One region of the Kocuria sp. HMSC066H03 genome, then DNA from elsewhere that is predicted to be linked to it. Evidence: riboswitches for the same ligand, from Rfam matches in the RefSeq annotation. Region 1 holds a riboswitch; each other region holds the start of a gene.
The links. A riboswitch is a leader RNA that binds a small molecule or an ion and turns the genes downstream of it on or off. The one in region 1 is predicted to bind S-adenosylmethionine.
Positions count from the first base shown of each region.

Region 2: it holds a riboswitch for S-adenosylmethionine, as region 1 does, so the genes downstream of both, HMPREF2833_RS01255 (MetQ/NlpA family ABC transporter substrate-binding protein) here and HMPREF2833_RS02970 (hypothetical protein) in region 1, are expected to answer to the same signal.
Region 3: it holds a riboswitch for S-adenosylmethionine, as region 1 does, so the genes downstream of both, HMPREF2833_RS02250 (methylenetetrahydrofolate reductase) here and HMPREF2833_RS02970 (hypothetical protein) in region 1, are expected to answer to the same signal.
Region 4: it holds a riboswitch for S-adenosylmethionine, as region 1 does, so the genes downstream of both, HMPREF2833_RS01015 (bifunctional o-acetylhomoserine/o-acetylserine sulfhydrylase) here and HMPREF2833_RS02970 (hypothetical protein) in region 1, are expected to answer to the same signal.

Region 1 covers NZ_KV807505.1:166,738-174,570, reverse strand. Annotated here, with positions in the region: gene gabT (4-aminobutyrate--2-oxoglutarate transaminase) at 1-279, shown strand, start outside; gene HMPREF2833_RS02985 (amino acid permease) at 585-2,054, shown strand; gene HMPREF2833_RS02980 (amidase) at 2,090-3,682, shown strand; gene pgm (phosphoglucomutase (alpha-D-glucose-1,6-bisphosphate-dependent)) at 3,957-5,591, shown strand; SAM riboswitch class IV at 5,741-5,856, shown strand; gene HMPREF2833_RS02970 (hypothetical protein) at 5,868-6,230, shown strand; gene HMPREF2833_RS02965 (YrhK family protein) at 6,396-6,713, shown strand; gene HMPREF2833_RS02960 (lipid II:glycine glycyltransferase FemX) at 6,934-7,833, shown strand, end outside.
Region 2 covers NZ_KV807503.1:293,730-301,562, reverse strand. Annotated here, with positions in the region: gene ispG (flavodoxin-dependent (E)-4-hydroxy-3-methylbut-2-enyl-diphosphate synthase) at 1-950, opposite strand, end outside; gene HMPREF2833_RS01265 (methionine ABC transporter permease) at 1,130-1,786, opposite strand; gene HMPREF2833_RS01260 (methionine ABC transporter ATP-binding protein) at 1,786-2,838, opposite strand; gene HMPREF2833_RS01255 (MetQ/NlpA family ABC transporter substrate-binding protein) at 2,835-3,716, opposite strand; SAM riboswitch class IV at 3,808-3,922, opposite strand; gene dxr (1-deoxy-D-xylulose-5-phosphate reductoisomerase) at 4,114-5,394, opposite strand; gene HMPREF2833_RS01245 (GlsB/YeaQ/YmgE family stress response membrane protein) at 5,563-5,826, opposite strand; gene HMPREF2833_RS01240 (solute symporter family protein) at 5,977-7,617, opposite strand; gene HMPREF2833_RS01235 (DUF485 domain-containing protein) at 7,614-7,833, opposite strand, start outside.
Region 3 covers NZ_KV807505.1:1,620-9,452, reverse strand. Annotated here, with positions in the region: gene HMPREF2833_RS02275 (fructosamine kinase family protein) at 1-170, opposite strand, end outside; gene HMPREF2833_RS02270 (carbohydrate ABC transporter permease) at 478-1,401, shown strand; gene HMPREF2833_RS02265 (carbohydrate ABC transporter permease) at 1,398-2,216, shown strand; gene HMPREF2833_RS02260 (ABC transporter substrate-binding protein) at 2,272-3,573, shown strand; gene HMPREF2833_RS02255 (ABC transporter ATP-binding protein) at 3,729-4,883, shown strand; SAM riboswitch class IV at 4,985-5,101, shown strand; gene HMPREF2833_RS02250 (methylenetetrahydrofolate reductase) at 5,145-6,242, shown strand; gene metE (5-methyltetrahydropteroyltriglutamate--homocysteine S-methyltransferase) at 6,441-7,833, shown strand, end outside.
Region 4 covers NZ_KV807503.1:239,224-247,056, reverse strand. Annotated here, with positions in the region: gene HMPREF2833_RS01030 (IS30 family transposase) at 1-833, opposite strand, end outside; gene HMPREF2833_RS01025 (GNAT family N-acetyltransferase) at 1,872-2,693, opposite strand; gene HMPREF2833_RS01020 (homoserine O-acetyltransferase MetX) at 2,810-4,036, opposite strand; gene HMPREF2833_RS01015 (bifunctional o-acetylhomoserine/o-acetylserine sulfhydrylase) at 4,033-5,568, opposite strand; SAM riboswitch class IV at 5,643-5,762, opposite strand; gene HMPREF2833_RS01010 (VOC family protein) at 5,868-6,506, shown strand; gene HMPREF2833_RS01005 (CPBP family intramembrane glutamic endopeptidase) at 6,543-7,307, opposite strand; gene HMPREF2833_RS01000 (sensor histidine kinase) at 7,368-7,833, shown strand, end outside.

The sequences.
Region 1 (7,833 bases):
GAGCTCGGCTCCGTGGCGGAGTCCTCCCCCGTGGTGGGAGACCTCCGCGGCCGCGGGGCGATGATCGCGCTCGAGTTCGTGAAGCCCGGCACCACGGAGCCCAACCCGGACGCCGCCAAGCAGATCGCCGCGCGCTGCCTCGAGCAGGGCGTCGCGATCCTCACGTGCGGCACGTACGGCAACATCGTGCGCCTGCTCCCGCCGCTGGTCATCGACATGGACCTGCTGCGCGACGCCCTCGGCGTGTTCGCCGCAGCCATCCAGGAGGCCGGCGCCTGATCCTGCTGATCTGACGCCTCGTGCACCGCGGGCGGCCACCGGTTCTCCGGTGGCCGCCCGTTCGCGTGCCGCTCGCCTGCACGGCACGACGACGCCGCGCGGCCCGGACCTGCTGCGGCACCGCGCCCGGTCCGGCACCGTTCCACGGGGGCCGGCCCGGACCTGCGGCAACGGTGCAGATCCACCCGTGCGCCGCACGGCGTACGACGACGCCGCCCGCGCCTCTCGTGTGGTAAAACTCACCTATCCGCACCCAGACCCGGCCGTTCTGCGGGCCCCGTTTCCAGCAGTCGAGAGGACCAGCCATGAGCACCGGCAAGGCACCACAGGGACCAGCACCGGCCGGCAGCTCTGCCGCCGCGGGCGGGGACTCCCCCGAGATCACACACAAGGCGCTGCGCTCGCGCCACGTCACCATGATCACGCTGGGCGGGATCATCGGAGCCAGCCTGTTCGTGGGCTCCGGCAACGTGATCCGCATGGTGGGCCCGGCCGCGGTGCTCTCCTACCTGCTGGGCGGGCTGCTCGTGTTCCTGGCCATGCGGATGCTCGGGGAGATGGCGGCGTCGCGCCCCGCCGTGGGCTCGTTCATGGAGTACGCGCGCGTGGGCCTGGGCGACTGGGCCGGGTACTTCGTGGGCTGGCTCTACTGGTACTTCTGGGTGGGTGTGATCGCGTTCGAGGCCGTGGTGGGCGGGTCGCTGCTCGCGGGGTGGTTCCCGGCCATGCCCGTGTGGCTGGGGTCCGTGATCCTGCTGCTGATCTTCACGGGTACCAACCTGATCTCCGTGCGCTCGTTCGGGGAGGTCGAGTTCTGGCTCGCGAGCGTCAAAGTGGCGGTGATCGTCGCGTTCCTGGTGGTGGGCACCCTCTTCGCGTTCGGGCTCTGGCCGGGCGCGGACTTCTCGATCCCCAACCTGTGGCAGCACGGCGGCTTCGCACCGCAGGGTGGCTGGGCCGTGATTTCGGGCGTGGCCGTGGTGATCTTCTCCTACTTCGGCACGGAGATCGCCGTGATGGCGGCCGCGGAGTCCGAGGACCCCGCCAGGGGCATCCGCCAGGCCACCGTGACCGTGGTGTGGCGCATCCTGATCTTCTTCGTGGGATCCATCCTGCTGATCGTGACCATCGTCCCGTGGAACCAGTTGCCGGATCCTGACGAGCAGGCACCGTTCGTGTACGTCTTCGACCTCTTTGGCGTCCCCGGCGCGGAGATGATCATGAGCATCGTCATCTTCACGGCGGTGTGCTCCGTGCTGAACTCCGGACTGTATTCCGCAGCGCGCATGTTCTCCGCTCTCGCGGGCGAGGGCCTGGCTCCGCGCATCGTGGCACGGAAGTCCAAGAACGGCGTCCCCGTGGTGGCCGTGCTCGCCTCCACCCTGGGCGGCTACGCGGCGGTGTTCGTGAACTTCCTGGCCCCGGAGTCCGGGATCTTCGACTTCATCATGAACTCGGCGGGTCTCGTGGCCCTGTTCGTGTACGTGTTCGTGGCGATCACCCAGATGAAGCTGCGCTCTCAGATGAGCCCCGAGGAGCGCGCGAACCTGAAGCTCAAGATGTGGCTGCACCCGTGGCTCGGCATCCTGGTGATCGTGGCCGTCGCGGGGATCGTGGTGGTCATGCTGGTCTCGGACGATGCAAGCCGCACCCAGGTGTGGACGAGCCTCGTGGCCGTCGCCGTGCTCGCCGTGTTCTGGCCGCTCGTGCGCCGCAACCTGCGACGCCGCCGGGCAGCCGACACCGCGGCTCCCGCCGCGACGCCCACGGCCTGATCCGCCACCGCCCACCGACCGCCCGAGAGGATCCCGTGGCGCACTTCCCCACCCTGACCGAGACCGTGGCCGCCCTGCGCCACGGTGAGACCACGAGTGAAGCCCTGACCTCCGCGGCACTGGATCGCATCGATGCGCTGAACGAGCACCTGGGGGCGTTCGTACGCGTTGAGCGGGAGGCCGCCCTGACCTCGGCGCGCGATGCGGACCAGCGGCTGCGCTGCGAGGGCCTCCTCGAAGCCCCTCGGGCACCGGCATCCGAGCAGTCCGGCGGAACCACCCGGCACGGCGAAACACGCACCTCCGCGGTCCCATCCCGGGGCCACGCGGAGGCGGCCGTCCTGCGCGGCGTCCCCCTGTCCCTGAAGGACGGGCACGACGTCGCCGGGATGCCCACCTCGTGGGGCTCGCTGACCGCGCGCGGGGAGGACGGAAGCATCCCGCGGGCGGAACGCTCGGACGAGCTCGCCGCCACCCTGCAGGACAGCGGAGCCGTGCTGCTCGGCAAGACCCAGGTGCCCGAGTTCCTGCTCAACTGCTACTCCGAGAACCGGGCATACCCTCCAGCGCGCAACCCCTTTGCCCTGGACTGCTCGGCGGGCGGCTCCTCCGGTGGCCAGGCCGCCGCTGTGGCCGCTGGCATCCTCCCCGCGGCCATCGGCTCGGACGGCGGCGGTTCCGTGCGGATTCCCGCCGCGGCGTGCGGGCTCATCGGGCTCAAACCGAACCGGGGCAGGGTGCCCAGCAGCGACGCCCTGTCCAACGTCGGGCAGCTGGGGGTCAACGGACCCATCACCCGCACCGCCGCGGACGCCGCCCTGCTCCTGGACGTGCTGTGCCACACGCCGGGCCGCGAGCGGATCGACCGGCCCGTGGTGGCCGTGCCGGAGCCCTCGTTCGCCGCTGTTGTGGAGCGCGCCCGGGCGGGAGACCTCCCCTGGGGAGACCGCCCCCTGCGCATCGGCGTGAGCACGGCCTCGCCCTTCGACGCCACGTACAAGATCACGGTGTCCCCGGAGGCGCGGGCCGCGCTGGACGAGGGGATCCGCGCGCTCGAGGCGCTGGGCCACACCGTGGAGGATGCTGACATCCACTACGACCCCGCCTACCCCGAAGCCTTCTCGCGGCTGTGGACCACTGCCATGGGCCAGCTGCCGCTCGACGGCGCCGAGCACCTGCTCACCGGGCTGGCCCGCTCGTTCCGCGAGCGTGCCCTGTCCCGCACCGCGGTGGAGCTCGCGGACGCCTTCGCCGTGCTGCGCGGGATCGAGGCGGACCTCATCCGCCAGTTCTCCCGGTTCGACATGATCCTCACGCCGGCCCTGGCCATGCCGCCACGGCCGGTGGGGTGGTTCCACGAGGGCTTCGACATCGCGGATCCGGCGGGCGCGGACCAGGACTACAGGCGCCAGTGCCAGTACACGCCGTGGACATCGGTGGTGAACGTGATCGGGCTGCCCGCGATCACGGTGCCCACCACGTGGCGCATCCCCGAGACCGGCGGATACCCGGGCCCGGTGCCCATGGGCGTCCAGCTCGTGGGGCGCGCGTCCGGTGAGGCGCAGCTGCTCGCGCTGGCCGCCCAGCTGGACCCGCCCACGACGCCGCACGCGCACCTCGTCGCCTGAGCGCACCCGCCCACGGAGGGCCGCAGCCCGGTCCGGCGCCCGCCCACCGGTCTGCTGACGGCCCACCGGTCCTGGGCTCCGCGGTCACACCGACGGCGCGGCCCGGTCTGCGCAAGGGCTCGTGGCGTCCACGCCGCGCCGTCTCCCCGCGGGCAACGGCGGTTCGGCGCGGGAGGTGGCCGCGCGGCGTCGTCGTCCGCCGGGGCGGGGGCGGGGCCCGAAACCGAGCGGCGCACGGCCTGACGGGGCGCGCTTTCGGGACTAGGTTGGTGGCATGACCAACCGTGCGGGCACCGTTGCCCAACCCAGTGACCTCGTGGACATCGACGACCTCGTGGCGGCGTACTTCGACCGCACGCCGGATGCCGGGAACCCGGACCAGCGGGTGGTGTTCGGAACCTCCGGGCACCGCGGTTCCTCGCTGAAGACCTCGTTCAACGAGGACCACATCGCTGCGATCACGCAGGCGATCGTGGAGTACCGCGCCGGGCAGGGCATCACCGGCCCGCTGTTCATGGGCAAGGACACCCACGCGTTGTCCGGGCCCGCGCAGGACACCGCGCTGCAGGTGCTCGCCGCCAACGGTGTGCGCACCCTGCTGGACTCCCGGGACGGTTTCACGCCCACCCCGGCGCTGTCCCACGCGATCCTCACGTACAACGCGTCCGGGCCCGAGGACCGCGCGGACGGGATCGTGATCACCCCGTCCCACAACCCGCCCACGGACGGCGGTTTCAAGTACAACCCCCCGCACGGCGGCCCCGCGGACACGGACGCCACCGGGTGGATCGCGGACCGCGCCAACGAGCTGATCGAGGCGGGCCTGGAGGGCGTGCGGCGCGTGCCCCTGGAGGAGGCGAAGGCCGCGGAGACCACCGGCACGTTCGACTTCCTGGACAGCTACGTCTCCACGTTGCCGGAGATCATCGACCTGGACGCCATCAAGGCCGCGGGGGTGCGCATCGGCGCGGACCCCATGGGCTCGGCCTCGGTGGCGTACTGGCAGGAGATCGGCGAGCGCTTCGGGCTGAACCTGGAGGTCGTGAACCCCACCGTGGACCCGCAGTGGGCGTTCATGACCCTGGACTGGGACGAGAAGATCCGCATGGACTGCTCCTCCCCCTCGGCCATGGCCTCTCTGATCGGGGCCCGGGACAAGTACGACATCGCCACGGGCAACGACGCGGACAGCGACCGCCACGGCATCGTGACCCCGGATGCCGGGCTCATGAACCCCAACCACTACCTCGCGGTGGCCATCGACTACCTCTACCGCACGCGCGACGGCTGGCGCGGTGACGCCGGGGTGGGCAAGACCCTGGTGTCCTCCTCGATCATCGACCGCGTGGCGCAGTCCCTGGGTCGCCGCCTAGACGAGGTGCCCGTGGGCTTCAAGTGGTTCGTGCCGGGTCTGCTGGACGGCTCCATCGGCTTCGGCGGGGAGGAGTCCGCCGGTGCCTCGTTCCTGCGCAGGGACGGCTCCGTGTGGACCACGGACAAGGACGGCATCATCCTGGCGCTGCTGGCCGCGGAGATGACCGCCACCACCGGCACAACCCCCTCCCAGCGCTACCGGGAGCTCACGGAGCAGTTCGGGGACCCCGTGTACCAGCGCATCGACGCCCCGGCGAACCGCGAGCAGAAGGCGGCGCTGAAGAAGCTCTCCGCGGAGCAGGTCACCGCGGACACCCTGGCCGGTGAGCCCATCACCGCCAAGCTCACGGAGGCCCCCGGCAACGGTGCGGCGATCGGCGGGCTCAAGGTCACCACGGAGAACGCGTGGTTCGCGGCCCGCCCCTCCGGCACGGAGGACGTCTACAAGATCTACGCGGAGTCCTTCAAGGGCGAGGAGCACCTGAAGCAGGTGCAGCAGGAGGCCAAGGCTCTGGTGGACTCGGTCATCGGCTGAGGGCCGTGGTGCGGGCCTCCCGCACCCGGCCTGCTGCGCAGGGGCCGCCGAGCGGTACGGGGTTCTCCCGTGCCGCTCGGCGGCCCCTCGTCGTGACCGAACGGCGCAGACGCTTGTGCGTGTCGGAGCGCTGTGCTGTGATGTTCCCGGATCAAGAAGCCCGACCATCAGCCCTCCGGCTGGTCGGCTGGCAACCGGTTGTTCGCACCCGGTGCCCCCGGAGGAAGATCCGCCGCCCGGCACCCGCCGCGCGGAAGTCTGCGAAAGGTCACCATTATGAGCAACTCTGCTCCCACTCCCGAACACCCGTGCGTCCACGCGGAGGGACACCCCGTCTGCCGGAGCTACCACCCGGGGCACAACGCTCACTACATCCAGGCCCGCCTGGCTTCCGGGAACCAGGACCGGTGGGTCCGGGTGGACCTGGGCGCCCCGCACGGGAACACGGTGCAGGCCACGTTCCCGGACGGCAGCACCCGGACCTGGTGGTGCCACGACCCCGCGCTGCTGGAGCGGTTCCACACGCTGCAGCACAGCGGGGCCGCGGCGTCGTTCGATCCTGGGACGTCACTCGCCACCGTGCCGACTTCACAGGGCAGGCTCGCCCTGCTGCACCCGGCAGTGGTCGAGGGGCAGTGACGCCCTGGGCATGGGAAGGGGAGGACACCGGCGGCGAGCACGCCGCGTGCTGAGCCGCCGGCTCCTCCCGTAGGCTGGTCGGCCGGTGGTGCGCGCCGCAGGCGTGACCCACCGGCCGTTCCCGCCGGCCCGCCCGGTCTGCGCCTTCGTGAAAGGAACCGAGCAGTGACTCCCTCCGCCAGCGCCACCTCCGACTCCCTGTCCAGGGCCGCCAAGCCGATCGAGGTCCGTGTGGGGCACCGCGAGCTGGTCATCCGTGGCCGGTACGAGACCCTGTCGATCGTCAACGACATCCTGATCGGCCTGATCTTCCTGGTGGGTTCGATCCTCTTCTTCCAGGACGCCACCGTCTACGCCGGGACGTGGCTGTTCGTGCTGGGCAGCGCACTCATGCTGGTCCGACCCAGCATCCGGATCACCCGGCGGGTGCACCTGCAGCGCATCGCCCCGGAATCAGCACCGGAGGACTCGCGCGACTTCTGACCCGCCGCGCGGACCGTCCCGTGACCCGAACGTCCTGCGGGGCGCAGGCGTAGGCACGTTCCACCGGCTGCTGCCACTGGACACGCCGTCGTCACATGGGAACACGCCGCACGGGTGATGTTGCGGGTCGGTCAGGTTGGCTATCTAATGAGGATCGACCCCCGCGACCCCAGGACGATCCCTCGCAGCGGGGGCAGACACTCAAGGATGAGCAACCCGCATGAGGCACACCCACGCCCAACCGGACCCCCGCACACTTCTCGGCCCGTCCAGCGTGCTGCAGGCCGAGCCCTGGCAGCACTTCCAGGCTGGTCTCTCGCGACGCACTCACACTCTTGACGGGGCCGGGTGGCACGCCCTCGTCGTCGAGGAGCGCTCCCGGGCCGGGGTGGTCTGGTACACCCCGTACGGCCCGGTCCTGGCGCACCCCGAGCTTCTGCCGGAGGCGCTGCGCGAGCTGCGGTACGCCGCGCATGATCACTCCGTGGCGTGGTTGCGGGTGGAGCCGCAGATGCCGTCCCCGGTGGGCACGGCCTTCGCGGCAGCCGTGCAGCGGCAGAACGCCACGGCACCGGCGATCGCCGCGGGTCTGCGCCGGCTCGGAGCGCGGCCGTCCCCGCGGGACATCCAGCCCGCGTACACGCGCTGGGTGGATCTCACCCGCGAGCCGGAGCAGATCCTGGCCGCCATGACGGGCACCAACCGCAACCTGTGGCGGCGCCACCGGGACAAGGGCATCACCCTGGCCTCGGACTCCCACCCGGACGCCGCCGAGGCGGTGATCGAGCTGCAGCACCGCACCGCCGGGCGCAAGGGGTTCACGGCCCACAGCGAGGACTACCTCCGCACCGCCGCCCGCAGCCTGGGCGCCACGGGCAACTCCACGGCCTACACGAGCTCCGTGGACGGCACCGTGGTCAGCGCGCTGCTGACCTACGACTCCCCCACCACCCGGATCTTCGCCCACTCCGGCATGGACGCGAGCATGCGCAAGCTGCGCCCCAACCAGCCGCTCATCGCCCAGGCGCTGCTCGACGCCGCCGAGCAGGGTCTCGCGATCGGCGACCTCTTCGGGATTGCCCCGTTGAGCGATCCCACCCACCCGTGGACCGGGTTCAGC
Region 2 (7,833 bases), on a different contig from region 1:
ACGCAGCCCATCACGGCCACGCGCAACGGCACGGTGAGGTGCGCGAGCCCCTCGTTGACCTCCTCCGCGAGCTTGTACACGTCCACCTGCGCACGCCCGCAGGACGGGCACGAGACGATCTCCAGCTTGCGCGGGCGCAGTCCGAGGGACTGCAGGATCTGGTTGCCCACCTTGACCTCCTCCACGGGAGGGGCGGACAGGGACACGCGGATGGTGTCCCCGATGCCCTGGGACAGCAGGATGCCGAACGCGGTGGCGGACTTCACGGTGCCCTGCAGCGCAGGCCCGGCCTCCGTGACACCGAGGTGCAGCGGCCAGTCCCCGCGCTCCGCGAGCAGCTGGTAGGCCCGCACCATGGTGACGGGGTCGTTGTGCTTCACGGAGATCTTGAAGTCGTGGAAGTCGTGCTGCTCGAAGAGGGATGCCTCCCACACGGCGGACTCCATGAGCGCCTCGGGGGTGGCCTTGCCGTACTTCTCCAGCAGCCGCTTGTCCAGGGAGCCCGCGTTCACGCCGATCCGGATGGACACCCCGGCGGCCTCCGCGGCGCGGGAGATGCCCTCGATCTGGTCGTCGAACTTGCGGATGTTGCCCGGGTTCACGCGGACACCGGCGCACCCGGCGTCAATCGCGGCGTAGACGTACTTGGGCTGGAAGTGGATGTCCGCGATCACCGGAATCGGGGACTTCTTCGCGATGATCGGCAGGGCGTCGGCGTCGTCCTGGGACGGGCACGCCACGCGCACGATGTCGCAGCCCGCGGCGTTGAGCTCCGCGATCTGCTGCAGCGTGGCGTTGATGTTGGTGGTGGGGGTGGTGGTCATCGACTGCACGCTGATGGGCGACTCCGAGCCCACTCCCACGGATCCCACCCGGATCTGACGGGTTGTGCGCCGCGGGGACAGAACGGGCTGGGGCGCTGCGGGCATGCCGAGATTGACCGACGTCACGTGTTTCCTCCAGGGGAATCGACCTGCGGGGCCCGAGTCGCGCGCCCCGCGAACGTTGCTCCCCCCATTGTGCCCCACTCCTCCGACGTGGCTGACGCCCGCCGGTCGTCGGCATAACGACGCCGCCCCCGGCCACGCGCGTGCGTGGCCGGGGGCGGCGTCGAGCCCGGGACGGAAAGTCACCGGCGCATGATCTTGCGTGCGAGCCAGTTGCCGAAGAACTGCACGAGCTGGACCAGGATGATGATCACGATCACCGCGGCCCACGTGACCTGGTCGTTGAAGCGCTGGTAGCCCAGGCGCAGGGCGAAGTCGCCCAGACCGCCGGCACCGATCGCCCCCGCCATCGCGGACATGTCCGTGATGCCGATGACCAGGAAGGTGTAGCCCAGCACCAGGGGGCCGAGCGCCTCGGGGAGCACCACCGTGGTGATGATCTTCCACCGCGAGACCCCCATGGACCGGGCGGCCTCCACGACCCCCGGGTCCACGGTCATGAGGTTCTGCTCCACGATCCGCGCCACGGCGAACGTGGCGCCGATGGTCATGGCGAAGATCGCGGCGTTGGGCCCCAGCCGGGTGCCCACCACCGCCTCCGTGACCTGCCCCAGTGCCGCGAGCAGGATGATGAACGGGATGGGTCGCACGAAGTTCACCAGCAGGTTCAGCACGGTGAACACCGCGCTGTTCGCCAGGATGTTGCCCCGGCGTGTCACGTAGAGCCCCACGCCCACCGCGAGGCCCAGGAGCCCCGCGAGGACCAGGGTCACCGAGACCATGTAGAGCGTCTGCCCGGTTGCCTGCAGCAACTGCGGGCCGAGAGTGGACCAGTCCATTACTCGGACACCTCCTGGACCGTGGTGACCGCGCGCAGGGCCTCGATGGCCCGTGACACGGCGTCGTCGGGCCCGTCGAGGGACAGCGTGAGCGTCCCGAACGTGTGTGACTGCAGGATGGAGATCCCGCCGAACGCGATCTCGAAGGCCACGCCGTCCCGCGCGGCGTCGGAGAGCACCGAGCCGATCCTGTTGCGGTCGGTGACGTCCACGAGCACGAGCCGGCCCGGGTGCTCCGCCCGGAGCTTGGCGAGCTCGTCCTCCTGCGGCACGGTGCGCATCACGGAGGACACGAACTTGCGGGTGGTCTCCGCCCTCGGGTGCGCGAAGAGCTCCGCGGTGGTCCCGGTCTCCACGACCCGCCCGGAGTCCATGACCGCCACACGGTCGGCGACGGCGCGCACCACGTCCATCTCGTGGGTGATCAGCACGATCGTGATCCCCAGCTCACGGTTGACGCGTCGCAGCAGGCTCAGGACCTCCTGCGTGGTCTCCGGGTCCAGTGCGGACGTGGACTCGTCCGCGAGCAGCAGCTCGGGGTTGGTGGCGAGCGCTCGCGCGATGCCCACCCGCTGCTTCTGGCCGCCCGAGAGCTGCTCGGGGTAGTTGCCAGCGCGCTCGGTGAGCCCCACGAACTCGAGCAGCTCTGCCACCCGCGCCCTGCGGTCCTCCGGCTTCCACCCGGCCCGTTTGAGCGGGAACTCGATGTTGCCGGCCACGGTGCGGGACGTGAACAGGTTGAACTGCTGGAAGATCATCCCGATGTCCCGGCGGATCGGGGCCAGCTGGGTCTCGCTGCGGCCGTCCACCTGGCGGCCGGCCACCTGCAGGCTGCCGGACGTGATGGGTTCCAGGCCGTTGATGAGGCGCACCAGCGTGGACTTGCCGGCACCCGAGTAGCCGATGACGGCGAAGATCTCCCCGCGCCGGATGTCCAGGTCCACGGAGTCCACGGCGGTGACCGTGCGCGTGCGGCGCTTGGAGCCGGTCACGAAGACCTTGCTGACGTCCCGGAAGCTGACCAGTGTCTGCGCCTCGGGCGCCGGGCTCACTTGCTCTGCCCCTTGAGGTCCTCGGAGTAGCGGGACAGCAGGTCCTTGAGCTCCTGCTGGTCCACCTCGGTGGGCACCGCGGTGCCCTTGGTCTCCTGCTTCTCGGCCTCCAGCACCTTGTCGTCGTAGTAGAAACCCGCAACCTTCTTGAGGGTCTCGTTCTCCGCATTGGCCTGCGTGGCGGCGAAGATGTTGTCGTACACCTTGGCGCTGTCCGCGGTGGGGTCGTCCTGGGCCAGTGCCTTGTTCGGGTCCAGCCCGGCGCGGTCCAGGAAGTCGTTGTTCACCACGGAGGCGGCCACGGAATCCATGGACAGCACGGTCTGCTCCGCGGAGACGGGGCGGACCTTCACCTTGGACTTCTCGGTGTCCACGTCCTGCTCGGTGGGGGCGATCGTGTCCTTGGTGAAGGTCACCAGGCCCTGCTGCTCCAGCAGGCTCAGCGCCCGGGAGAGGTTGATGGAGTCGTTGGGAACGGCGATCTCGTCCCCGTCCTTGAAGTCGGCCACGGACTTCACGGACTTGGAGTACAGCCCCAGCGGGAAGATGGACGTGGAGCCCACGGGGGTGATCGTGTCACCCGAGTTGTTGTTGTAGTCCGCCAGGTAGGCGATGTGCTGGAACCAGTTCATGTCGATGTCCCCGCTCTTCAGGGCGGGATTCGGCTGGCTGTAGTCGCTGAAGTCCACGAACTCCACGGTGACGTCGTTCTGCGCCGCCACCTCCTTGAACGCATCCTGGACGGGGGTGGCGCCCACGATGCCGATGGTGATCTTGCCGTCGGCCATGGGATCGGTGTTCTCGGGGCCGCCGCACGCGGTGAGGGTCAGGCCCAGGGTGGTGGCCAGTACAACGGGGATCAGGCGCTTGCTTCGCACGGTGATGCCTTTCCAGGGTCGGGATACGGATGCGCGGAGCAAACAGTCCCACCTGGATGAGGGCAATGATCAGACACGTGCCATTCGAGGAAAACCGCACTTGCCGTGATCTGTTCGAACCGCGGCCGGATGGTCATCTGGGGCACCCCGCTACGGGAGAGGGTTGCCGTCCGGCCAGCCAGAGCTTCGCGCCGGATCTCGTCATCCGCCCAGAACTGTAGCACGGTGCTCGCAGGTTCCCGTACCGCCGGACGACGCCGCCCGGTCCGCCCCCGTCCGCACGGCGTCATCGCGTGCCACGGCGCACCCCGGGGCCGCGCCTGGCTCCCTCCCCCCCCTCGAGCGCCCCCCCGGGCATGGCGACGCCCGCAGTGGGAGTTCGGACTGGCAGACCGGTTCAGCGACCTCCCGCGATCCGTTCGTCCGCGCGCGCCCTGGCCCACGTCTCCGCCTCGAGCACGTCCTCCAGGCGGGGTTCGCGCACGCCGTCGTGCTCGTCGACCACGCGCGAGACCAGCTCGACGATCTGCAGGAATCCGAGCTCCCCGCGGTGGAACGCGTGCACCGCCTGCTCGTTCGCGGCGTTGAACACCGCGGGCCACGTGCCGCCGAGCCCCCCGGCGTGCTTGATCAGCTCCACGGCGGGGAAGGCCTCGGCGTCCAGCGGCTCGAAGGTCCACTCGGCGGCGCGCGTCCAGTCGCACGCGGCGGCCGCACCCGTGACCCGGTGGGGCCACGCGATGCCCAGCGCGATCGGCAGCCGCATGTCCGGCGGCGAGGCCTGCGCGAGAGTGGAGCCGTCCGTGAACTGGACCATGGAGTGCACCACGGACTGGGGGTGGACCGTCACGTCGATCCGCTCGAGCGGGACGTCGAAGAGCAGGCTGGCCTCGAGCACCTCGAGGGCCTTGTTGACCAGGGTCGCGGAATTCGTGGTGACCATGGGGCCCATGTCCCAGGTGGGGTGCCGCAGGGCCTGCTCGGGGCTCACGTGGGCCAGCTGCTCCCGGGTCATGCCGCGAAACGGTCCCCCGGACGCCGTGAGCACCAGACGGTCCACCTCCCCGGCCGTCCCGGAGCGCAGCGCCTGGGCGATCGCGGAGTGCTCGGAGTCCACGGGGATCAGCGCATCCGTGAGACCCGTGGCCGCGGCGGCCGCCGTGACCAGCGGACCGCCCGCGATCAACGACTCCTTGTTGGCGAGCGCCACCCGGCGCCCGACCTCCAGGGCCGCCAGCGTGGGCTCCAGACCGATGCTTCCGGTGATGCCGTTGAGGACCACGTCCGCGCCCTCCCACGCGGCCACCTGTGCGGCGGCTCGGGGGCCGTGGAGGATCTCGGGCCGCGGCGCCGGGGAGCGTGCCGCCCGGGCGGCGTCGTCGATCAGCTCACCCAGCCGGGCGGCGTCCTGCGCGGACCCGCTGGTGGCGACGGCCGCCACGCTGAAGTCCACCGCCTGCTGCGCGAGGAGCTCGAGGTGGCCCGCACCCGCGGCGAGGGCGAGGACCTCGAAGGGCGGGTGGGTGGCTCCGCTCTCCGGACGGGCCAGGCGGGCGGCGGCTCCGACCACCTCGAGCGCCTGCGTGCCGATGGACCCCGTGGAGCCGAGAACCACCAGACGGCGGGGAGCCTCACGGGTGGCGCGGTCGAGGTCGGGAGTCATGGCTGCGGAGGTCATGGCACCAGTATGACGCGCCCGTCCGACCAGGCCTTCCCCGCCCAGGGTTCTGGCACGCCCGAGATCCGCCCTAGCCACCGGGGGTTGTCGTCACGGCCCTGGACAGACGGCAAGGGCGCCACCCGAGGGTGACGCCCTTGCCCAATGGTCCTCTCGGACCCGTGCGTGTCAGCGGCGACGGCCGACGACGAAGCCGTAGATCAGCAGCACGATGATCGCGCCCACGATGGACGTGATGATGGTGCCGAAGCTGATGCCGTCGATGCCGTTGCTCAGACCCGGGATGAACGACCCGAGCCAGCCGCCCAGCAGGGCGCCCACGATGCCGAGGATCATGGTGACGATGATCCCGCCACCCTGCTTGCCCGGCAGGATCAGCTTGGCGAGAGCGCCAGCGATGATGCCGAGGATGATCCAGCTGAAAATGCCCATTTCTCCACCTCAAGTTTTCGTTGCAAACGCGTGCGGTTGCCCGCAGTCGCTCTGGTCAGCGAACCGTCGCTCAGTGTACTACCAGTTTGGGGGTCTATGGGCTCCGGTGCACCGCGGCGGCCCCTGAAAACCGGGGCCGTCGCGGTGGAGTCAGTGCGAGACGGCCTTCTCGGCGCCCACACCTGTGAGGGAACGCACTTCCATCTCGGACTGCTTGAGGGGATCCTCACGGCGCCGCTCGGTCACCGATCCCAGGAAGCCCAGCAGGAACGAGGCTGGGATGGAGATGATGCCCGGGTTGGACAGCGGGTAGATGGCGAAGTCCGCACCGGGGATCATGGAGGTCTCCGAGCCGGACATCACCGGCGAGAAGACGATCAGCACCACGGAGAGGATCAGCCCGCCGTACATGGACCACACGGCCCCGCGGGTGGTGAAGCGCTTCCAGTACAGGGAGTACAGGATGGTCGGGAGGTTGGCGGAGGCCGCAACCGCGAAGGCCAGAGCCACGAGGAATGCCACGTTCTGCCCCTGGGCGCCGATGCCGCCGGCGATGGAGATCAGGCCGATGACCACCACGGTGGTCTTGGCCACGCGCAGCTCCTGGCGCGGGTCCGAGTTCCCCTTCTTGATCACGGAGGTGTAGATGTCGTGCGCGAAGGACGCCGACGCCGTGATGGCCAGTCCCGCGACCACGGCCAGGATGGTGGCGAACGCGACCGCCGCGATCAGACCCATGAGCACCGATCCACCGAGCTCGTAGGCCAGCAGGGGTGCGGCGGAGTTCACTCCCCCGGGTGCGCTCTTGATCCGGTCCGCTCCGATGAGGGCGGAGGCGCCGAAGCCGAGCACCAGGGTGAAGAGGTAGAACATGCCGATCAGGGTGATGGCCCACACCACGGACTTGCGGGCCTCCTTGGCCGTGGGGACCGTGTAGAAGCGCATGAGCACGTGGGGCAGCCCCGCCGCGCCGAGCACGAGCGCGAGTCCGAGGGAGATGAAGTCCAGCTTGGAGATCTCGCTCACTCCGTACTTCAGTCCGGGCTCGAGCATCGCGGGGTTGTTGTTGGTCTCCACCGCGGCACCCATGATGGCGGAGAGGTTGAAGCCGAACATCGCGAGGATCCACACCGTCATGACGGCCACGCCGGTCACGAGCAGACACGCCTTGATGATCTGCACCCAGGTGGTGCCCTTCATTCCACCCACAAGCACATAGACGATCATGATGACGCCCACGATCACGATCACCAGTGACTGGCCAGCCTTGGAGCTGATGCCCAGCAGGAGGGACACGAGCGCACCCGCGCCCGCCATCTGCGCCAGAAGGTAGAAGAAGGTGACCGCCAGCGTAGAAATGGAGGCCGCCACACGGACCGGGCGCTGGCGCAGCCGGAACGAGAGGACGTCCGCCATGGTGAACTTGCCCGTGTTGCGCAGCGGCTCCGCGATGAGCAGCAGCGCCACGAGCCACGCGACGAAGAAACCGATCGAGTAGAGGAACCCGTCGTAGCCCTGCAGGGCGATGGCCCCCACGATGCCCAGGAACGACGCCGCGGAGAGGTAGTCACCGGCAATGGCCAGCCCGTTCTGCGTTCCGGAGAAGGAGCGTCCGCCGGCGTAGTAGTCGGCCGCCGTGGCGGTGGACTTGGACGCCCGGATCACCACCACCAGCGTGACGAGCACGAAGCCCAGGAAGATCGAGATGTTGATCGCGGGGTTGCCCACGGTCGCGGAGCTCTCCTGCGCGAGGTGCACCGCAGGCAGGGACATGGCGGGAACGGCGATCATGGCCGGACCTCCTGGTCGGTCTCGGTCTGCTTGTCGAGGGATGCCTCGAGCTCCTCGCGCAGCGCCGTGGCCTGCGGGTCGAGGGTGCGGTTGGCGAACGCGACGTACGCCGCGGTGATGCCGAACGTGGTGACGAACTGCAGCAGCCCGAGGACGAGCCCCAGGTTGATGTTGCCCGCCACCGGGGTGGACATGAAGCCGGGAGCGTAGATGGCC
Region 3 (7,833 bases), 170 kb from region 1:
TCCAGGGGAAGCACCCCGGGGGCCGGGTGGGGCATGGTCTTGGCGAAGACCGGGCCGTTGCCGGTCTCCAGCCGGAAGGCGTTGGCGCTGTCCCCGCCGCTCAGGCTGCGGGCACCGCTCACCCCCAGTGCGCTCACGAGGTCCCGGGGTAGCTGCTCCAGAAGTGCCATGGATCCTGTCTAGCACCTGCCACCGTCCCGCTGGGACCGGCCCCGCCCACCGCGCGGGGACCAGATCCACCCTCCCGCGGGCCGGGCCACCGTCTCGCACACCCTCGTGCCCGACGGCCGGAACGGGCGAGGGGCTCGCGGGGCCCGGCGCGGTGCTGCCGCGAACGTCGTGGCGACTAGCAGCGCCAGGTTGCCACCAGGCGAACTCGGAGTGACGGCTCACCCCCGGTGCTGTTTGCCGGCCCGTCACACCGGCCCTCCACGATGGTTACCTGTGAGTACATCCCTGCCCGCTGGTCGTGAAGCCGTGCCTTCCGCCAGCCGCCCTCATGCCACCGTTCGGCGCCGACGCCGCTGGAACGCCAAGCAAGCAGCCCTGGCGTTCGCACTGATCGTCCCGAACCTCCTGCTGCTGGCCGTGTTCACCTACCGGCCGCTGATCGACAACATCCGGTTGTCCTTCTACAGCTGGAACATCTCCTCGCCCAAGGCCACGTTCATCGGCCTGGACAACTACGTGGAGTGGTTCAAGGACCCCGTCAGCTGGCAGATCCTCTGGAACACCGTGGTGTTCACGGGGTTCGCCGTGGTGGGCTCCATGGTCCTGGGGCTCGCGCTCGCGCTGCTGCTGGACCAGAAGCTCAGGGCCCGCGGCTTCGTCCGCTCCTTCGTCTTCGCGCCGTACGTGATCTCCGGCGCGGCCGTGGGCGTGGCGTTCCAGTTCGTCTTCGACCCCAGCTACGGGCTGGTGCAGGACCTGCTGCGCCGGGTGGGCGTGGACTCGCCCAACTTCTACCAGGAGCCGGGCTGGGCCCTGTTCATGATCACGGTCACCTACGTGTGGAAGAACCTGGGCTACACCTTCGTGATCTACCTGGCCGCCCTGCAGGCACGGCGCACCGACCTGGACGAGGCCGCCGAGATCGACGGCACACCGGCCTGGCGCCGCTTCTGGCGGATCACGCTGCCCCAGCTGCGGCCCACCACGTTCTTCCTGTCCATCACCGTGCTGCTGAACTCGTTCCAGGTCTTCGACATCATCCAGGTCATGACCGGCGGCGGCCCCTTCGGCACGTCCACCACCACGATGGTCTACCAGGTCTACCAGGAGACGTTCGTCAACAACCGGGCGGGCTACGGCGCCGCGGTCGCCACCATCATGTTCCTGATCGTCCTGGTGATCACCGCCGTTCAGGTGCGCTTCCAAGAGCGGAGTGAGCAGTTCTCATGAAGATGTCCCGCATTCTCGGCTACCTGGCCATGGCGTTCGCCTTCGCGGTCGTGGCGGTCCCGGTGTACTTCATCATCATCACGTCGCTCAAGGAGCACTCGGACATCTACTCCGACCCCATCACGTGGTGGCCCAGCCCCTTAGCGCCGGAGAACTACCGCTACGTGTTCGAGACGGTCAACTTCGGCCAGTACCTGCGCAACTCGATCATCATCACCACGGTCCTGACCGTGATCGAGGTGGTGCTGGGCGTGCTCACTGCCTATGCCTTCGCGTTCCTCGAGTTCCCGGGGCGGAAGGTGCTGTTCCTGTTCGTCATCGCGTCCCTCATGGTGCCGAGCCAGATCACGATCATCTCCAACTACGCGCTCGTGGCGGAGCTGGGCTGGCGCGACACGTTCCAGGGCATCATCATCCCCCTGGCCGGGGTGGCCTTCGGGACGTTCCTCATGCGCAACCACTTCCTGAGCCTGCCCCGCGAGGTCATGGAGGCCGCGGAGATGGACGGCACCGGCTTCCTGCGCAAGCTGTTCCGCGTGGTGCTGCCCATGTCCTGGCCCACGCTGATCGCCTTCATCCTCATCACCGTGGTGACCGAGTGGAACCAGTACCTCTGGCCGTTCCTGATGTCCGACACGGATGCCGTGGCCCCGCTTCCCATCGGCCTCACCCAGCTGCAGAACAACGAGGGCCTGAGCAACTGGGGCCCGGTGATGGCCGGGACGGTCATCGCGACCGTCCCCATGATCATCGTGTTCATCCTGCTGCAGCGCCACATGATCAAGGGTCTGACGGCGGGCGCGGTCAAGGGCTGACCCTCCACACACCACCCTCCAGCACATCCACCACCTCCTGAAGGAAGAAGCACACATGGAACTCTCACGTCGCCACGCCCTCGGCCTGCTGGGCCTCGGAACCGCCGCCGTGGCCCTGTCCGGCTGCGCCGGCACCGGAGGCGGAAGCTCCTCCGGCGGACAGGAGGCCTCCGGCCCACTGCAGTTCTGGTCCAACCACCCTGCCAGCTCCAAGAGCCTGGAGCAGAAGCTCATCGACGCGTGGAACTCGGCCAACCCCGACACCCCGGCCGAGCTGATCGACGGCGGTGCCGACTACGAAGAGGTGGCGCAGAAGGTCAACGCGGCTCTCGCGGGCGGGGACCTCCCGGACGTGTTCGTGGCGTCGGACGTGAACTGGTTCAACTTCGCCCTGAACGAGGCCGTGACCCCGCTGGACGACCTGTGGCAGAAGGCCGGGATCGACTCCAGCACCTACGTGGACACGCTGCGCGAGGACTACAACTTCAACGACAAGCACTACTGCGCGCCGTACGCCCGCTCCACCTGCATCATGTACTTCAACAAGGACATGATGCAGAAGGCCGGTCTGCCCACGGACCGCGGGCCCCGCACGTGGGACGAGTTCGCCCAGTGGGCGCCCCAGCTGGTCAAGGCCAACGGCGGCAAACCGGCGCTGATCCTCCCGGACGGTGCCAACTACATGGACTGGTACTTCCAGGGCATGATCTGGACGTTCGGGGGTGCCTACTCCCGTGACTGGACCGCCACCTTCACCGAGGAGAACTCCATCAAGGCCGGCGAGTACCTCAAGAAGCACGTGGCGGAGGGGCACATCAAGATCGTCCAGGACGGCGCCAACGACTTCGGGATCGGCAGCGGTGCGACCCTGCTGGAGTCCACGGGCTCCCTGGGTGGCCTCAAGGAGGCCGCCACGTTCGACTTCTACACCACCTACCTGCCCGGCCCGAAGCCCGGCTGCGCCACCGGTGGCGCCGGCCTGGCGATCCCCAACGGCATCAGCGACGAGCGCAAGCTCACCGCCGCCAAGTTCATCGACTTCATGACGAACACCGACAACACGATCACGTTCACCCAGGCCACCGGCTACATGCCTGTGCGCAAGGACGCCATGGACAAGCCCGAGGAGAAGAAGTTCCTCGACGAGAACCCCAACGCCATGACCGCGATCAAGCAGCTGAACGAGAACACCCAGCCGCAGGACGCGGCCCGCGTGTTCGTCTCCGGCGGCGGTCAGCGGATCGGCGGCGCGCTGGACCGCATCACGTTCGGCGGCGAGGACGTCAAGACGGTCTTCCAGCAGCTGCAGGACGAGACCCAGAAGATCATCGACTCGGACATCAAGCCCAAGCTGTGATCCTCCGCGGGTGGCGGCCCCTCTCGGGGCCGCCATCCGGGGCCCGCCCCGAACGGCCCCCGCACCACTGAGCGCCACGGCGTGCCCGCAGCCGCCGTCACGCCGGAGCGCCGATTCCGTCCCCACCGTCACCATCCGAGAGCCTGAGGAGCACCATGGCCACCGTCGAGTACAAGCACGCATCCCGCATCTTCGACCCGGGCAAGCCCCCGGCGGTGTCCCAGCTCGATCTCAGCATCCGTGACGGTGAGCTCCTGGTCCTGGTGGGCCCCTCCGGCAGCGGCAAGTCCACGGCCATGCGGATGCTCGCCGGTCTCGAGCCCGTGGACGAGGGGGCCGTGTTCATCGACGGCCGCGACGTCACGGGCACCCGGGCCCGCGACCGGGACGTGGCCATGGTGTTCCAGTCCTACGCCCTGTACCCCAACATGACCGCGCGGCAGAACATGTCCTTCGCGCTGGAGAACGAGAAGCTGGACCGCGCCGAGATCGAGCAGCGGGTGGAGCGCGCCGCCGCCATGCTGGAGCTCGGGCCCCTCATGGACAAGCGTCCCGCGGCCATGTCCGGGGGCCAGCGGCAGCGTGTGGCCATGGGCCGCTCGATCGTGCGCAACCCCAAGGTGTGGTGCATGGACGAGCCGCTGTCCAACCTGGATGCCACGCTGCGCGTGTCCACCCGCGCCCAGATCGCGGACCTCCAGCGGGAGCTGGGGGTCACCACCATCTACGTGACCCACGACCAGGTCGAGGCCATGACCATGGGCGACCGCGTGGCCGTGCTGCGCGACGGACAGCTGCAGCAGGTGGCCGATCCGATCCACCTCTACGAGCACCCCGCGAACGTGTTCGTGGCCCGTTTCATCGGGTCGCCGGCCATGACGATCGTGCACGACGTCCCCGTCCGGGACGGCCACGCGGTCCTCGACGCCGCGAGCGGGCTGCGGGTGCCCGTGCCGGCCGAGTTCTCGGCGCACGTGCGGGACACCGTGACCGTGGGTGTCCGTCCGGAGTCGTGGGAGATCACGGGCGAGGGTGACGCGCCGGGGACCCCCGCTCTGCCCCTGCGGGTCCACCTGGTGGAGAAGCTCGGCTCCGAGGCGTTCATCCACTGCGTGCTGCCGGGCACCTCGGACCCCGGGACCGAGGACGCCCGCGCCATGCGGCTGGAGAAGGGCCGCGCGACCGTCCGCGTGGACAAGTTCCTGCAGATGGAGGCTGGATCCACGATCCACGTGCGGCCGAACGCCCGGGAGACGTGCTTCTTCGACCCCGCCTCCGGCGAGAACCTGGAGGTCGTGGTCGGGCGCTGAACACGCGTGTGTCCCCGGGGTCCGGCCCCGGGGACACGCCGTTCCGGGCCGTGCGCCTTCCACGGCGCGGGGCCCTCGTGCTACCGTCTCACCCACCAAAGGATCATGAGACCCGGCGAAAAGCTCTGGCTGGCCGGGCGGCAACCCTCCTGCTGTAGTGGGGTGCCCCAGATGACGATCCGGCCGCCGCGCAACCGCGTGGCTGGCAAGTACGGCGCACGGGGTCCACCTCCGGCGTCCTACCGCCGGAGGTTTTCTCAGATGCCCGTCACACCGCCGACCGCCCGCGCCGAGGACAGGCCGAAGCTCGTGGCCGCGCCCCGCGCCGCGGACCAGTCCGCTCCCGCGCCAGGCGGCCACCCCGCCGCCGCAGCCACTCCCGTGGCCCCCGCCGCCGGGACGACCTCCTCCGAACCGCCCGCGGGCACGTCCTGGCTGGTGCGCCGCCCCCGGCGCTCCACGCTCGTCTCCTTCGAGGTGTTCCCGCCCCGCCCCACCGCGGACCCGGACACCGTGTGGCGCAGCATCGACGCCATGGCCCAGGCCGGGCCCGACTTCTTCTCCGTCACGCACGGCCACTCGGGTGGTCGTGGTGTGTCCCGCGAGGCGCTGCGCCATCTGCGCCGCACCACCAGGACCCCCGTGATGGCCCACTTCACGTGCGGGGGCACCGACCGCGCGGGGCTGGAGCGTTCGGTGGAGCAGCTGCTGGACGACGGCGTCCGGGACCTCCTCGCGCTGCGCGGGGACCCGCCCCTGGGCGCCGGGCAGTGGCGGACCCCGCCCGGTGGGATCGGCCGGGCCTCGGAGCTGGTGCGGCTCATCCGGGACGTCGAGCGGCGTCGTTTCGGGGACGGGTTCCGCCCCGGGACTCGGCCGCTGTCCGTGTCGGTGGCGTGCTACCCGTCCCCCGCCCGGGGGCGTGACCCCGAGGCGGATCTCGCGTCCCTGTGGGAGAAGCAGGAGGCAGGGGCGGACTACGCGATCACGCAGGTGCTCTACGAGCCCGAGGACTACGCGTCGTTCCTGGAGCGGGCGCGCTCCGAGGGGATCCACATCCCGGTGGTCGCGGGTCTCATGCCCCTGACCAACCCGAAACGGTTGCAGCGGATGACGGAGATCACCGGAGTGCCCGTTCCCGAGCGGCTCACCCGGTTCCTCACCGCGGACTCCCCCGAGGAGCTGCGGCACCGGGGCACCGCGGCCACGCTGTCGCTGATCGACGACCTCCTGGACCTGGGCTGCGCCGGCTTCCACCTCTACACGTTCAACCGCCCGGACGCGGCGCTCACCATCCTGGAGCACCTGCGCGTGCGGGACGCGGCCCGCGAGTACCGGGGCCGCAGCCCCGCGGCCTGACCGTGCGGCGTCGTGCGCCCCGCCCACCGCGGAGCCGCACGCACGGCTCTGCCCACGCGCGCTGGAGCACGTGCCCCGGTACGCCCGCCGCACCAGTCACGCCCAGTGACCCCGTACAGCACCGTCGCCGGCCCACCCGCGACGCGGCTGCCTCACACCCTGTTCACGCCACCACACCAACCCTCGCGAGGAGAGATCATGACCGTCACGAATTCCACCCCCCTGCCCAGCGCCACGATCCTGGGCTACCCGCGCATCGGCCCGGACCGGGAACTCAAGCGGGCACTCGAGGCCCACTGGGCGGATCCCGCACGGCACCCGGCCCAGACCGTCCTGGACACCCTCGGCGACCTCCGGGAGCGCACGACCCTCAGGCTGCGCGAGCTGGGGCTCACGCAGGACTGCGCGGTGCCGTCCGAGGGCTTCGCCGTGGACCACGTCCTGGACACCGCACTCGCCCTGGGTGCCGTGCCGGCCCGGTTCCGGGCGGAGGGCCTCCTCCCCGCCGCGCCGGACACCGAGCGAGGGATCGAGCTGATCACGGCCCTGTCCCGGGGGACGGACGATCGGGAGCCGCTGGAGCTGACCAAGTGGTTCGACACCAACTACCACTACTACGTCCCCGAGCTCGATCCGGGCACCGCCCTGCGGGCGCACCCGGAGAGCCTGGTCTCCCGGTACAGGGACACCCAGCGGCGCACCGGCGTGCGGACCCGCCCCGTGCTGGTGGGCCCCGTGACCTTCCTGCTGCTCTCGCGCCCGGAAACCCCCGTGGCCCACGGCGCTCGGGTGGACCCCCTGGCCGGGCTCGACGACGTCCTGGCCCAGTACGTCTCGATCCTCAGCTCTCTGCACGCGGCCGGTGTGCCGTGGGTGCAGCTGGACGAACCCGCTCTCGCCGCGGACGGCTGGGGCGCGTCCCGCGAGCGGATCCTCTCCGCGGTGACCACCGCGTACACGCGGCTGACCGCCCTGTCCGACCACCCCTCGGTGCTGGTGACCGTGGGCTACGGGGACGCCGGCCAGGACGCCCACCTGGCGCTGGCCCGCACGGGCGTGGACGCCCTCGCCGTGGACCTCGACCGCGGGGACGTCCCCTCGGCCACCGCCCTCGAGGCGTGGGGAGAGCGTCCGGTGGTGGGCGGCGTCGTGGGCGGACGCACCGTGTGGCGCACGAACCTGGCGGGCGCCACGGACACCCTGGACCGGTTGCGTGCCGCGGCCCGCGGCCCCGTGGCGGTGGGCACGGCGACGCCGCTGCTGCACGTCCCGCACGACGTCACCCGGGAGACCGAACTGGACCCGGACGTGCGCAGCTGGGTGGCGTTCGCGGACCAGAAGGTGAGCGAGGTCGTCGAGCTGGCGCGCGGCGTCGAGCACGGCTGGAAGGAGATCAGCGAGGCCCTGGAGACCGACACCCGCATCCGCAAGGCCCGGGCCGCCCACCCCGCGACGCGCCGCCCCGAGATCCGCGAGCGCACCGCGGCCGTCTCCCCGGAGGACCGACGGCGCCCCTCAGCGGCTGAACGCCGGGCGGCGCAGCAGGAGCGGCTGAGGCTGCCGCTGCTGCCCACCACGACCATCGGCTCCT
Region 4 (7,833 bases), on a different contig from region 1:
CAGAAGTACACCGGCACCCCTGTCGCGACCGTGAATTGTTTGTGCCGTGCCATCTCGCATCCCTGGTCCCAGGTCAGTGAGCCCCGCAGGTGTGCGGGCAACGTGGTGATCAGCGCTGTGAGCACATCTCGGACTTCCTCGGCGCTGTGGCCACCGGGCAGGTGCCCCAGCAGAACGTAGCGAGTGGAACGCTCGACCAAGGTGAGGATCGCCGAGGCGCTGCCGGGGCCCACGATGAGATCGCCTTCCCAGTGCCCGGGCACGGCCCGGTCCTCGACCTGCGGTGGGCGGTCGGAGATCATCACCATGTGATCAACGAACCGCGAGGTGCGTTGATCAGGATGTTTGTGGGGCTTGCGGCGGGTCCGGCCGGTGCGCAGCGCGGCTGCGACCTCCCGTTTCAGACCGCCACGGGCTTGGAGGTAGAGGGCCTGATAGATAGTCTCGGGACTCACTCGCATGCTCTCATCGTCGTGGAACTCTTTGACCAGAGTGTGACTGATCTGCTCCGGAGACCACCGCAGCATGAGCTTGTCCTGGACGTAGTCCCGCAGCCGGGAAGGCAGGCAGAGCTTGGGTTTCTTCGGCCGGGGCCGAGATGCTGCCCAGCCACGCTGAGCGGCATACGGCTGGTACGCCCCGTCCACTGAACGGGCATCGAGCTCGCGTTTGATCGTCGAGGCCGGCCTGCCCAACGCTCGGCCGATCGCGCGCAAGCTGTGCCCAGCACGGTGCAGGTCAGCGATCACTTCCCGGTCCTTCAGCGTGAGGAAGCGGGGATCTAGTTGGGCTTCCAGAGCTGGTAGCGCAGGACCCGCGAGGAGTGTGGTCATACCGGTGTTGTAGTCCACCCGGCGGCCATCTGGATAGATGCGGACATGGCCCGTGTGTTTGATGCCGCGGTCCCATTCCTGCGCGGTGCGCTCATGGACTCCGACGATGGCTACCGCTTCACGCCGCGAGAGGCCTCCGGCCCTGAGCTGAAAGTACTCGTCCTTCCGCGGGTGCGGCCCGGTGCTGGGGATCCCGCGACCACGGATCCCTGCTTTACGTGCCCAGCCGTATGCGGTATTCCGGTTCACACCAACATCGCGAGCAGCCACTGTGATGCTGCCATCCCCACGTTCCAGCGCCTGGAAAAACGCCACCTTCAACTCATCTGACAACACGATCCCCGCAACTCCCTGAAATTCAGGGTGCTGCGGGGATCGCTAGAACCCACCTCCGGGGTGCGGGTGCCGTATTTTGTGGCCGCGCCCGGCGAAACCAGCTCGTTGGACGCCCGGCAACCGCCGACGGCCACCCGCATGGGCGGTCACCTTATCCATCCGCAGACGGTACAAGGCCGGCGGGAGCCGTTCACAGCGAGAAATATGAAGTCGGAATTACATTCCGGCTACACTGGTAAGCAATGACCCGAAAACTACACGAGGCGGGTGGAAAGACGGGATCGGCGGCATATGGTCGTGGGACGTCCGAGAACAACCTTCACGGAAGCCCACTCGGGCATGACCACAGGCGAACCGAACGGCTCAGGATACTGCTTGTACCTCTTTCCGTCGGCGTGGCCGTATTTTTAGTGGCACGCATTATGTTCCAGCCCTTCGGAGACCATTTCGCCCTCCTCCCCTTGCCCCTGTCGCTTCTTGTCGTTATTTTGGTGCGGAACTCGATATGTCGCCGCGGCCATAGTGCCGCGGCAGGAGAACAGGAACGGCGGGAGCAGCCGGTCGTTGTGCACCGATTCGACTGAGGTCGCTCGCTGGCGATATCACCAGTAACGCCGGGATTCCTCTCAAGTGGGGACTGCGCATGCACGGACTGCGTTAGCAGCCGTAGCGTGGATGATGGCAAGGGCATGCCCACCGCGGTCAGGGGCAGGCACGGGTGGCTGACCGTACCGTGGTGAGGGGAAGCAGGCCTGCCCGTTCCAAAATGGGCCGCGAGTACTCGCTGCAGTCGACGTGGATCAGTGTCCGCCCTCGGTGCCGGGCCGAGCGGGCCCGCTGGACCACCAGGGCTCGGTACAGCCCGCGCCCGCGATGGCCTCCGAGGCACGCGCCGCCCCACAGTCCTGCGAAGTCGGTTCGCTCCGGGAACTCGGAGCGGCCGGAGCACACCACGTGGCCGTCCTCATCACGTACCACCCACATCTCGAACGATTCAGGGGCGCTGCGCCACCGCTCGACCAGCTCGTCTTCCTGCAGTCGCATCCTTTCCGGGGAGTCCCCAAAAACCCGACCAGCAAGATTCTCCGCTTCTCGCAATGACGCTTCCGTTACCGCTCGTTCCACCGTGTAGCCACGAAGCTGCTCCGGGCCGGCGGCCGCGGAGATGAGCACATCCGCCTCGCCCGCCATGACCGTCTCCGGTTCTCCGAGAGCGAATCCGTGGTGCTGAAGCGTGGCGACCAGGGAGGGCAGGCGGTCATGTGCTCGGGTTTTCCACGAGATGTGGTCCACCCGAGAGTCCGAGGCGAACTTGGAAACCACACTGGCTATCAGGTCATCCAGTTCTGATTCGGCCGTGGGAAACGGGGCATGGGTGACGAATGCTCGGTGACGCTCAGGAAAGACCGCAGCGAGGACGGGACCGATCTTCACCACGACGGGCGCGTCGGCCACTTCAGCCGCGCCACGCAGCTGCGAGTCATAGGCGGCAAGGAGTGTCTGGGGCTGCATGTGGGAGAGCATGACACTGGACTCCCACCATGGCAACGGGCCTGCATCCGTTGGCACGCCCCCGCGGGATGACATGAACGTCATGCAGCCCATGCCATCCCCCGCCAGTCTTCGAGCCGCCCGCCAGCTCAGTCCCGCAGCACCGTGGCCCGCAGCAGCCGGCCCACCTGCGGGGTCTCCAGCAGGAAGCCGTCGTGACCGCTCGGTGAGGTGATGGTGTGCACCTCGTGCTCACCCGGCAGTGTGGCCGCGAGCTCGGCGGACTCCTCGGGCGGGAACAGCCGGTCCGAGTCCACCGCCGCCACGAGCCACTCGCAGCGGGTGCGGGCGAGGGCATGCCGGAGGCTGCCGCGGCCCCGGGCGACGTCGTGGGACATCAGCGTCTCGTTGACACTGAGGTACGCGTTCGCGTCGAAACGGGTCACGAGCTTGAGCGCCTGGTGGTCCAGGTAGCTCTCCACCCGGTAGCGCCCCCGGTCCACGGTGCGGTGCGGGCGAGCAGCACCCCAGCCGCCCCGGGGACCGGTGGCGTCCGCGATCCCGGCGTCGTCCCCCGACGCGCTTCCGCCCTGCGCCTCCCGGCCGAAGCGCGCGGCGAGCTCGTGCGCGCTGCGGTAGGTGATGTGCGCGATCCGCCGCGCGAGGCCGAGTCCTTCGGCGGGGTGCGGGCCTCCGTAGTAGTCCCCGCCGCGGAAGTGCGGGTCCTGCCGGATCGCGAGCGCCTGGGTGCGGCCCCACGCGAGCTGCTCAGCACTGACCCGGGCGTTCGCGGCGATCACCGCGCACGCCGCCACCCGCTCCGGGTGGCACACCGCCCACTCCAGCGCGCGGGCACCGCCCATCGAACCGCCCACCACGAGCCGCCACCGCCGGATCCCGAGCCGGTCCGCGAGCCGCGCCTCCGCGGCCACGGTGTCCCGCACGGTGACGCGTGGGAAGCGCGAGCCCCACGGTGCGGCGTCCGGCGCGAGGCTCGCCGGGCCGGTGCTGCCGTGGCAGCCGCCCAGGATGTTCGCGCACACCACGAACCAGCGGGTGGTGTCGATGGCCGCTCCCGGTCCGATGAGCCCGTCCCACCAGCCGCCGGTGTCCGCCGCGACACGGTGCCCGGCCATGTCGAAGGGCGCTGTGTCCCCGTACCCCACGGCCGTGCCGCGCGCCGCGTGCGAGTCGCCCGTGAGCGCGTGCTCGACCAGCACCGCGTTGGAGCCGTCCGGGGCCAGCTCACCCCACGTCTCGTAGGCCAGGCGCACGTCCGGCAGCCGGAACCCGGACTCCGGGGTGAGCTCCCCGATCTCTGCGGCCCGCACCACACCGTCCCGGCGCACCGCCGGGGCTGTCTGCACCACGGTCATGCCGCGGGCTCGGCGGCCACGTCCGCACGCGCCGTCGACGACGCCGCAGGGCCGCCTTCCGCGCCGGTCCCGGCAGCCGCGGCGGGCTCCGCACCGGCGTCCGCGATCGGCTCCATGCTTCCCAGGGGCCGGTCCGCCGGTGAGGTCGCCGGGTCCCGATCGCCCCGCTCGTGGGTCGACTCCTGGGTGCCCGGTGCCGCGGCCACCGCTGCGAACCCCGCTTCCAGGTCCGCCAGGATGTCCTCGATCCCCTCGGTGCCCACCGAGAGCCGCACGAAGCCCGGCTCCACGCCCGCCGCGAGCTGCTCGTCCTCGGAGAGCTGCGCGTGCGTCGTCGACGCCGGGTGGATCACCAGGGACCGCACGTCCCCGATGTTCGCCACGTGGGAGTGCAGGCTCAGCGCGTCCACGAACGCGATCCCCGCCTCCTTGCCGCCCTCCAGCACGAAGCCGAGCACGGAACCCGCCCCGCGCGGTGCGTACTTCCGCGCGCGCTCGTGCCACGGCGAGGACGGCAGCCCCGCGTAGGACACCGAGCGCACCTCGGGGCGGGACTCGAGCCACTCGGACACCCGCTGGGCGTTGGCCACGTGGCGCTCCACGCGCAGGGACAGGGTCTCGATCCCCTGCTCGATGAGGAACGCGTTGAACGGGGAGATGGACGTGCCCAAGTCCCGCAGCAGCTGCACCCGGGCCTTCAGGACGTAGGAGAGGTTCACGCCGAAGGCGCCGTCCGCGCCCAGGTCACGGGCGTACACCAGACCGTTGTAGGTGGGGTCCGGCTGGTTGAAGCCCGGGAACCGCTCCGGGTCCGCGCCGTAGTCGAAGCGCCCGGCGTCCACGATGAACCCACCGATCGCGGTGCCGTGCCCGCCCAGGAACTTGGTGCCCGAGTGCAGCACGATGTCCGCGCCCCACTCGATGGGCCGCACCAGGTACGGGGTGGCCACTGTGTTGTCCACGATCAGCGGCACCCCGGCCTCGTGGGCGATCCCGGCAACGGTCTCCACGTCCAGGACGTCGTTGCGGGGGTTGGGGATCATCTCCCCGAAGAACGCCACGGTGGTGGGGCGCACGGCGTCCCGCCACTGCTGGGGGTCGTCCGGGTCCGCCACGAAGGTGGTCTCCACGCCCAGGCGCGGCAGCGTGTGCTTGAGCAGGTTGTAGGAGCCGCCGTAGAGGGACGGGCTGGCCACCACGTGCGTTCCCGCTCCGCCCAGGTTGAGCACCGCGAGCGTGGCCGCGGCCTGCCCGGAGGAGACCATCAGGGCTCCCACCCCGCCCTCCAGCGAGGCGAGGCGCTTCTCCACCACCTCGGTGGTGGGGTTGGTCAGGCGGGAGTAGATGGGGCCCATGTCCTGCAGCGCGAAGCGCGCGGCGGCCGTGTCCGCATCCGGGAACACGAAGGACGAGGTCTGGTGGATGGGCAACGCCCGCGAACCCGTCACGGGGTCGGGGTTCTGGCCCGCGTGGATCTGGCGGGTCTCGAACGCCCAGTCCTGGGAGTTGTCGGGGGTGGGTGCAGTGCTCATGGCCGTGCTCCTTCTCGGAAGGATCAGGGGCCAGGCGACCGTCCGCACGGTGCCCGTACGAACGGGCGACCGGTGGCCCGCGCTTGCCGTGGACGTCGGACGACGTCACGGCCAGGTCTTCACCCAGGGCACCCCGCCGCGGTAGGGAGGGTTGCCGGTCAGCAAGCTGGGGCTTGGCGCTGACTCTCGTGACCTAGACCTCAAGTGTGGGAACCGGGGGGCCGCCGCGTCAAGTTCGGTGTCCGCAGTGTTGCACCCGCCGATTTGGACCCCCGTGTGACGGGTGCCACCATGACTGCATGAAGCTGGACCACGTTTCCTTCGCAGCGCAGCCGGACGGGCTGGAGGCCACCACCGAGCGGATAGCGGACCGCCTGGGGATCGAGCCCGTGAAGGGCGGCGTGCACCCCCGGTTCGGCACGCAGAACATGATCCTGCCGCTCACGGACCACCAGTACGTGGAGGTCGTGACCGTCCTGGAGCACCCCGCCGCGGACAAGGCGCCGTTCGGTCAGGCCGTCCGCGCGCGTTCGGAGGCTGGCGGCGGCTGGCTCGGGTGGGTCGTGGAGGTCCCGGACCTCGCCCCGTTCGAGCAGAAACTGGGCCGCCCCTCCGTGCCGGGCGGCCGGATCTTCCCGGACGGCCGCCGCCTGGACTGGCACCAGATCGGCGTCAAGGGCCTGATCGCGGATCCGCAGCTGCCGTTCATGATCCACTTCGACTCCGCGGACGAGATGCACCCCTCCCAGGCGCGGCTCACGGACGTCCGGCTGACCGGCATGGACATCGCCGGCTCCCCCGAGCGCGTCACGGACTGGCTCGGTGGCCCTGTGGAGGACGTCCTGCGCTCGGTGGACGTCACGTGGTCCGCTCCCCACGGCACGCCCGGTCTCATGGCGGTCACCTTCGGCACGCCGGACGGGCCCGTCACCATCTGATCCGGCGGGGCACGACGCCGCCACCCACCCAGGCGGTCAGCCCGCCAGGAGCTGCGGTGCGAGGAAGCCGACTGCGTCCAGCAGGAAGTGCGCGACCAGAAGCGGCATCACACGCCCGTACCGGCGGTAGCACCACACGAACACGAGCCCCATGACCAGGTTGCCCAGCGCCGGTCCCACCCCCTGGTACAGGTGGTAGCTCGCCCGGAGCACCGAGGACACGATCGCCACCGTCCACCACGAGCGGCCCAGCCGCCGCATCCGTTCCGCGAGGAACGCCACCACGATGATCTCCTCCACGAGCGCGTGCCGCAGGGCGGTGAGCAGCAGCAGCGGAACCGTCCACCACGTGTTCTCCAGGGTGGACGTGGTGATCTCCGCCGTGATCCCGAGCGCCCGCCCGGCCTGGTAGAGCACGAGGGTCCCACCGCCCATCACGGCGAACAGCGCGAGGCCCCGGGCGGCGTCGTGCCCCGGGCGGCGCGCGTCCGCACCGATGCCGCGCAGGACCGCGGGGATGCGGGAGGTGGTTCCCGCCAGGAACCACAGGGCGAGCACCACGGGCACGATTGCGAAGCAGATGCTGGTGAGGCGCCGCAGCGCGTCGATCACCGGAACCGGGCTGAGGGGCTGGTTGAGCGTGGTGGAGCTCTCCGCGATCGAGGACTGCACCGCCATCTCCACGAGGTCCAGCACCGAGTACACCGCGGAAGCGCCCAGGGACACCCCGAGCACCAGCAGGATCTGCATGCGGAGGTCGGCGCGCGGCACACGGGGCGAGGTGTCGAGGGAGGCGATCACCCCACCATTGTGCGTGGTGCACCCGGACAGCCCCGCGAGCGACCTCGGTAGGGTGAACCCATGCACCCCGCCCCGGACACCTCCCCGCCCCACCGCGCCCTGCCGCCGGGGTGGCGCTGGCGGGATGCCCGGGGTGCCGGCGTGCTGGCCCTGGCCGGCGTCGAGCTGGTGTACCTCTCCGACTTCGTGCAGTCGGTCCCGTGGAAGGCGGATGTCGGGTGGGTTGCCCTGGGCGCCGTCGTGCTGGCCACCCCGCTCGCATGGCGGCGTCGCTTCCCCGTGGCAGTGATGGTGGCGGTGTCCTTCGTGTACTTCGCGCTGGTCACGTGGGTCGGGATCGAGATGTACGCCTCCCAGGTGGTGCTGTTCCTGGGCTTCTACTCCGTGGGGGCCTGGTGCCCGGACCGCCGTCGCGCCACGTGGTCCCGCGCCGCCGTGGCCGTGGGGATGGCGGTGTGGCTGGGCTGGAGCACCGTGGAGCAGTTCACGGATCCGGAGGTGGGTGAGCGCGGCGTCAACGCCTACA